One region of the Aliifodinibius sp. S!AR15-10 genome, then DNA from elsewhere that is predicted to be linked to it. Evidence: riboswitches for the same ligand, from Rfam matches in the RefSeq annotation. Region 1 holds a riboswitch; each other region holds the start of a gene.

Region 1 (2,270 bases):
TCATCCCGTGGTAGCCCGAATCCTTAGTGAACGTATCCAGGAACTGAGCTCTGATCCATCAAGTGAGACGGTACTGCTGGTAGCCCATGGTCCAAATGCCGAGGCTGACAACAAGAAGTGGATCGACACGATGGAGAGCCTCTCCCGAAAAATTCAGTCTATTCAAAAAGAAAAGGGCATACCCTACAAACAGATCTTTGCCACCACGGTGCGCGATGATGCTTCCGACACCATTTTCAATCAGGCGAAAGCCAACTTGCGAGCACTGGTGCGGCAGGCCGTGCAGTTTGGCGATGTCATTGTGGTACCGCTCTTCCTGTCTTCCGGCGGTCGCGAGCAAGCCGTGGCTGAACGGCTGGAGGGGCTCGATTTCAAGTGGAGCGGCAAGACTCTCCTACCAGATCCCCTGATCACCGATTTCCTTCGGCAGTCGGTGGAAGAGGCATTATCACAGCAATTCCAATCCCAAAACTGAATTTCTTCGGCATACGTTAACTCCCGCGGATTGCGCAGATCTCGCAGATCGGTTAACTGTTCTATCCCAACATAAATCTGTAAAGTGTTTACCGGTTAAAACATAGCAACCATCGTGGGAAATGCCCTGTCACTTGCGCGGGAATTAATTCCCGCGCTATGGATAAGGCTGATACCTCATGGTATCTACCGAATAACCTGATTCAGGCTCTTATAATATAAATTTTCAATCGGTAAACGAGGTCTGCATAATCCGCGAAATATGCCGCCCCCCTGTAATCAACCCTCCATTGTTGATAACTAACACCATTTTGTGGAAAAGTTTTCATTGACAATGAAGGGGCCAGCCACTTACTTGTATTAATGGATTTGAAGGTGTCCCGACGGCTGTCGGGATGAAAAGGGAATCCGGTGCAAACCCGGAACTGTTCCCGCAACTGTAATCCGATATATTTCTTTGATAGGAGTCTGTCGGGCTTAGAAAATTGTAGCGAGGGAATGTTGGTTTGAGTCAACTCCCGGGGTCTTTTGAGGCGAATAGTAACACACTATTTAACGATAAAGAGCTCGGGAGCTGGCCAAATTCAACGTTTCCGCAGTAGATTTCTCTAAGTTTGGCAGACTCCATGGCCACTGTCTCAGCCCCAAACGAGGCGGGAAGGCAAAAGAAAGCGTCGGTAAGTCAGGAGACCTGCCTTCAAGTCAAGTAAATAAGGCCTTCGGGAGTTAAGGCGTTGTTGAAAGGCAGTGAAGGAAGTTGCCTGCATCACCGTACTGTATCTCTTGTACTCTCATACTTCCGGCTGTCATATTCAACGTTTTTAGCATTCCCACCGGCCACTCATTCAAAGCTAAAAATAAGGATTACACTATGCTTACCCACAATCTCGGATACCCGCGGATAGGTATCAACAGAGACCTGAAACGTCTGGTAGAATCGTACTGGAACGACGAAATTGACAAAGCAAAGCTGGTGGAATCGGCCTCCGCCCTGCGCGTGCTGCACTGGACCAAACAGAAAGAGGCGGGTCTCGACCTGGTGCCCTCCAACGACTTTTCGCTTTACGACCAGGTGCTGGACATGACCTTGTTGCTGGGGGCGATCCCGGAGCGCTACCAGGAACTGTATCAACAGGAAAATGACAAGATCAACAGCTACCCGATCGATACCTACTTTGCAATGGCACGCGGACTGCAGGACGGGCAGCACGACATCCAGGCGATGGAGATGACCAAGTGGTTCAACACCAATTATCACTACATCGTCCCGGAATTTACGGAAGACCAGACCTTCCAGTGCCTCTCCTCCAAGGTGTTTGACGAATACGAGGAGGCCAAATCGGTCGGGGTAGTGACCAAACCCGTGCTGATCGGTCCCGTCAGCTACCTGCTGCTGGGAAAGGAGAAAAATGCCCCAGACAGTTTTCACAGGCTCGAGCTGTTGGATCGCCTGCTCCCGGTGTACCAGGAGATTCTCCACAAGCTGGAAGCGATGGGGGTGGACTGGGTACAAATTGATGAGCCATTCCTGGCGATGGACCTGGATGCGAAATCCAAAGCCGCTTTCTCTAAGGCATATGACGTATTGTCTGAAAAGGAAGATCTCAACATCCTGCTCACTACCTATTTTGAAGGGCTGGGAGACAACACTGAGCTGGCCACTTCGCTCCCTGTAGATGCCCTGCACCTTGACTTGGTGGAAGCACCGGACCAACTCGATCCGGTATTAAATAACCTTCCCAAAGAAACCGCCCTCTCCCTCGGCCTGATCAACGGACGAAACATCTGGAAGGCCG
Region 2 (2,270 bases), on a different contig from region 1:
GAGGCTAATATGTTGATGATATCAACTGTATCAGTCTGACATCGCTCGTTCGTATATTTCGGTTAGGAGAGATTCAAACTCTTTGAGTTTATCATTATCAATGGATTCGGTGAGTTCACTGTGCACTTTTTGATCCATTTCCCTGGCTTTTTGTAGTTCGTTCATTCCTTGTTTGGTAACCAGAAGAATCTTTCTTCGCTTGTCCTTTGGATCGGTAGCACGTGCAACGAAATGCTTCTCTTCAAGGCCATCAATATGCCGGAGTACCGCTGATTTGTCTCTATCGACGATTTCGGCAAGCTCTTTGAGGATGAGGCCCTCTTCGTTATCAAGAATATTGAGCACAAAGTACTGTTCCAGTGTAAGGGCAATCTCATCTTTAGTAAATCGCTTGGTGAGCATCCGTTTTATCCCTTTGAGGCTGTAAGCCATTTTACAGCCCAGGGTGATGCAGTATAGTTTCTGTTTCAAGGGTAACTTCTTAGTCTAAATTTCTAATGGGACCAAAGAAATGGGTATTAGTTGATATATGCAACTAAATTGGATGTAAAGAAATGTAAGGGATGTAAATTGCTTTCAATGGAACAGGAAACTGAGAATACTTAAAGAATCTGAAGGGAATAAATATAGTTTAAGCCCTTTGATTTATAACTCTTAGCCTGTATTTTCCCGGAGTGCATTGGTTCTCAAACTTCGAGTGTTAGAAGTGAGATTAAAAGGGAATCCGGTGATTCTGTATATGTAGTTTATACAGACAAATCCGGAGCATTCCCCGATGCTGTAATTCCCAGCTCTGAACCGTTCAGAGTTATGGGTTATTCGCTAGTAACCACTGTCCGAAAAAGACGGACGGGAAGGGGCGGATGACCGGGATAAGCCAGAAGACCTGCCAGTGCATCTGCATTCGTAGCTTTCGGGAGAAAAGCGAAGAATAAATGCGTGGTGCACAATTACCCGTGTTTATGCCCTTCTGGACTTTCCCAAAGGTGCGAATGATGTCTTAATCATCATTTGTAACCTAACTATTGGATAAAATATGCAATTCTCATATATAAGCAGGGCAGCTTTTACTGTCCTATTGTTATCGCTGATAGCCTTACCTCTGTCAGCTCAAATTGATACCTCGAAAACCTATACGCTGGAAGAAGTAATTATTAGTGCAAATCGCTGGGAGGAATCTGCCCGGAGTGTGGGGCGGAATGTAACAGTAATCAGCAGCGAAGAGCTACGGAATTCAACATACTATAGCGTGGGAGAATTATTGGCCGAACAGCAAAGTTTGCACATGGTGGGCGATGGACAGACGCCCGGTGCTGTACAGAGTGCATTTTTGCGGAATACAAATAGTAATCACGCTGTGATCATGATCGATGGTGTTCGAATCAGTGACCCCTCAACGGCAAGCAACAGCCCTGATCTTTCTGAACTTTCACTGGCACGGGTGGAACGCATTGAGATTGTGAGAGGGTCCCACAGTACCCTATATGGTTCATCGGCTATCGGGGGGGCTGTCAATATTATTACGCGAGGTTTCGGAACGCCCGGCTTTAGTGGGACTGTAGGGAGCAAACACGGGGTTTTTGGGAAAGGAACTTATTCAACTGCCAATCAGATTGATTTAAACTATACGACTCCGAGGGGATTTTATGCTGATTTTGGCCTTGCTCATGAGATGACTAATGGCCTTGATGCTACAATCGATACCGTACAAAATCCGCCGAGTTTTAATCCCCAAGACCAAGATGATTTTGATAAATTAGACCTTTCCGGTGAGCTAGGTTATAAAACGGATCGATTTGGATACTTTGTCTCCTACCGCAGGGAAGATCAAACCAGCGACGTTGATCAAGGTGCCTACAGCGATGCGCGGGATGCGTATACAAATTTTATGCGCGATTTCTTTGCTTATGGCGGTTCTTTTACGCTTTCTGATGATGTAGAGCTGAAATATAATGGGGCTTATTCCGATTTGGCCCGAGACTTTGTCAACGACTCATCTATCGTTGACCAGGCCGGAAATTACGACGGAAGCTACATTGAAAATAATTACGAAGGCTCACTCTGGGAAAATGAGTTGACCGCTCATTGGGAGTCCAATGCTATTTCGACAATCATAGGTATTGGAAATATCCAACAAACGATGAGTTCTCATACCTACACGTACCTAAGTTCATTCAATTATGAATCAGAAACCAATCTTGATTCGTTGGATCTAAAAGAGTCGATCAGCCATGCATTTATTCATACTGAGTTGAATGGTAGTTTGTTGA
Region 3 (2,270 bases), on a different contig from region 1:
TCAGGGGGGCTTACGAAGATACGGAGGATTTTTTCCTGACCAGTGAGGCCGGGGGAGAAGCGCCTGGAGAGCCCGTCGAGATCAAAGAAAGCCGTCCGGGAGGGAAAGATCTTTATATATCGGTTGCAGTGCTCGTGGGTATCGTTGGATTTGTAGCTGCCGGTGTTCTTCATATTGCACTGGCGGGGATTCTGGGGGTTGCTGTATTGCTGACGTTCAGCGTCATTGAGCCGGGGGAGGCACGGAAGTCGGTTGACTGGACCGTTTTAATTGTCATCGGGGCTGCCCTTGGATTGGGTAAGGCAATGGAGGTTAGCGGGGCCGCGGAGATGATTGGGAACTGGATGGTAGAGATGACCAGTGCCTATGGTCCCCGTGCCGTATTGGCCGGCATTGTGATTGTAACGGCTGTGTTAACTGAGATCATTACCAACAACGGGGCGGTTGCCTTAATGTTCCCCATTGTGTTGTCGGTGGCGGAATCCCAGAGTTTTGAAGCGCGTGGATTGTTTGTCGCCATGACACTGGCGGCCTCAATGTCACTTTTAACCCCGATCGGATACCAGACCAACCTGATGGTGTATGGACCCGGTAATTACCGGTTTACAGATTTTTTTAAAGTAGGATTTCCACTGGCGCTGGTATTATGGCTCGTGGTTATTTTGGTAACTCCCATCATATGGCCACTGTGATAATTTCAACCATGTTCGATGCTTTTAATACAGCAATTAGGTTAAAAGTCGGAAGACCCGTATAATTAGCACGCTAATGTTAACATACTGATTCAGTTTTGGTCATCCGCCGGCTGCGGATGTGAAAAGGGAATCCGGTGACTGAGCGCAAGCTTGGGAGTCCGGAGCAGTCCCCGCTGCTGTAAATCCTGTCAAAGCTCAGGCGATAACCACTGTCCGCTGTTGCGGGCGGGAAGGAACCTGGGCCGGGATAAGCCAGAAGACCTGCCATCCTGATGAAGGAAAAGCTTTCGGGAAGAAAAGCGGACCTATGATTTCATTCATTCACCGTCTCTCTTATTTACTACTTACCGCCTCGCTACTGGTTTGTTGTAGCAATACCAATCGCCAGTCAAATAGAAAAGCACAGCCAGTTACCCATGCCGATTATTACCCTGCTCAAAAAGTTGAGGTCAACTTTGCCACAGGATTTGATATCAGCTATCACGAGGGATACAAACGGCTGGATATTCTGAATCCCTACCAGGATCAAACGGATACCCTGCACTACATCCTTATTCCAAGGGGAGCAAATCTGCCCGAATATGATGTTCAGGCCCAGGTTATTGAGACTCCCGTTCGCAGTATGATCGCCACATCCACAACGCATGTAGGACTTACCAATATGTTAGAGGAAAATTCGGTGATCAAGGGTATCACACAGCCCGAATATGTTTATAATAAAGAGATACGCCGGCGTTTGGAGCAGGGGGAAGTGGAGGGGTTTTCAGGTAGCGAGTTTAACAAAGAACAGGCGCTGGCACTGAATCCCCAGCTAATTATGGTGTCGGGTGGACAAGCCTCACAATTTGATAATTACCGGGTGTTACTGGATTCGGGTATTAATTTGTTGGTCAATTCAGAGTGGCTGGAACAGACGCCGCTGGGCAAGGCAGAGTGGGTAAAGATGATGGGCGCATTGCTGAATAAAGAGTCGCTGGCCAACCGGCGATTCAATGAAGTTATAGAACGATATCAGCAGCTTAAGAACAAAGTGGAAAATGTGGCGGAAAAACCGCTTGTGATCAACAATATGCCGTATAAGGGGGCGTGGTTCGTGTCGGGCGGAGATAGTTTTACCGCCCAATTCCTTAAAGATGCCGGAGCGGACTATTCCTGGTACGACACCCACTCCACAGGCGGATTGAGACTGGGTTTTGAGGCGGTTTATGAAGTGGGGTTGAAAGCGGATATTTGGATAAACCCCGGGAGCGCGAAATCCCTGCAGGATATATTAGCCCAAGACAGCCGGTTTAAAGATTTTAAGTCCTTTAAAACTAGGCAGGTTTTCAATAATAACCGGAGGCTGAGCGAATCGGGGGGAAACGATTTTTGGGAGACCGGCGTGGTACACCCTGAACGAATTTTGGCGGATTTAATCAAGATTATACACCCAACCCTGTTGCCGGATCACGAGCTGTATTACTACCAAAAGCTGGACTGATGTCGGAATCCCAAGCAGATAATAAACTTGAACGTACTTCAATGAGCATCCGGTGGTATTTCATTGCATTGCTCGCGGGCACTGTGCTGTTGTTT

The links. Region 1 has a riboswitch for cobalamin ahead of metE (5-methyltetrahydropteroyltriglutamate--homocysteine S-methyltransferase). Riboswitches for the same ligand answer to the same signal wherever they lie in the genome.
Region 2: it holds a riboswitch for cobalamin, as region 1 does, so the genes downstream of both, NC796_RS23130 (TonB-dependent receptor domain-containing protein) here and metE (5-methyltetrahydropteroyltriglutamate--homocysteine S-methyltransferase) in region 1, are expected to answer to the same signal.
Region 3: it holds a riboswitch for cobalamin, as region 1 does, so the genes downstream of both, NC796_RS11755 (ABC transporter substrate-binding protein) here and metE (5-methyltetrahydropteroyltriglutamate--homocysteine S-methyltransferase) in region 1, are expected to answer to the same signal.

Annotation. Positions count from the first base shown of each region.
Region 1 is NZ_JAMQKA010000010.1:54,804-57,073, reverse strand. It holds gene NC796_RS08715 (CbiX/SirB N-terminal domain-containing protein) at 1-475, shown strand, start outside; cobalamin riboswitch at 831-1,188, shown strand; gene metE (5-methyltetrahydropteroyltriglutamate--homocysteine S-methyltransferase) at 1,346-2,270, shown strand, end outside.
Region 2 is NZ_JAMQKA010000057.1:22,558-24,827, reverse strand. It holds gene NC796_RS23135 (MarR family transcriptional regulator) at 31-471, opposite strand; cobalamin riboswitch at 664-909, shown strand; gene NC796_RS23130 (TonB-dependent receptor domain-containing protein) at 1,037-2,270, shown strand, end outside.
Region 3 is NZ_JAMQKA010000015.1:41,306-43,575, forward strand. It holds gene NC796_RS11750 (SLC13 family permease) at 1-692, shown strand, start outside; cobalamin riboswitch at 775-979, shown strand; gene NC796_RS11755 (ABC transporter substrate-binding protein) at 1,003-2,175, shown strand; gene NC796_RS11760 (iron ABC transporter permease) at 2,175-2,270, shown strand, end outside.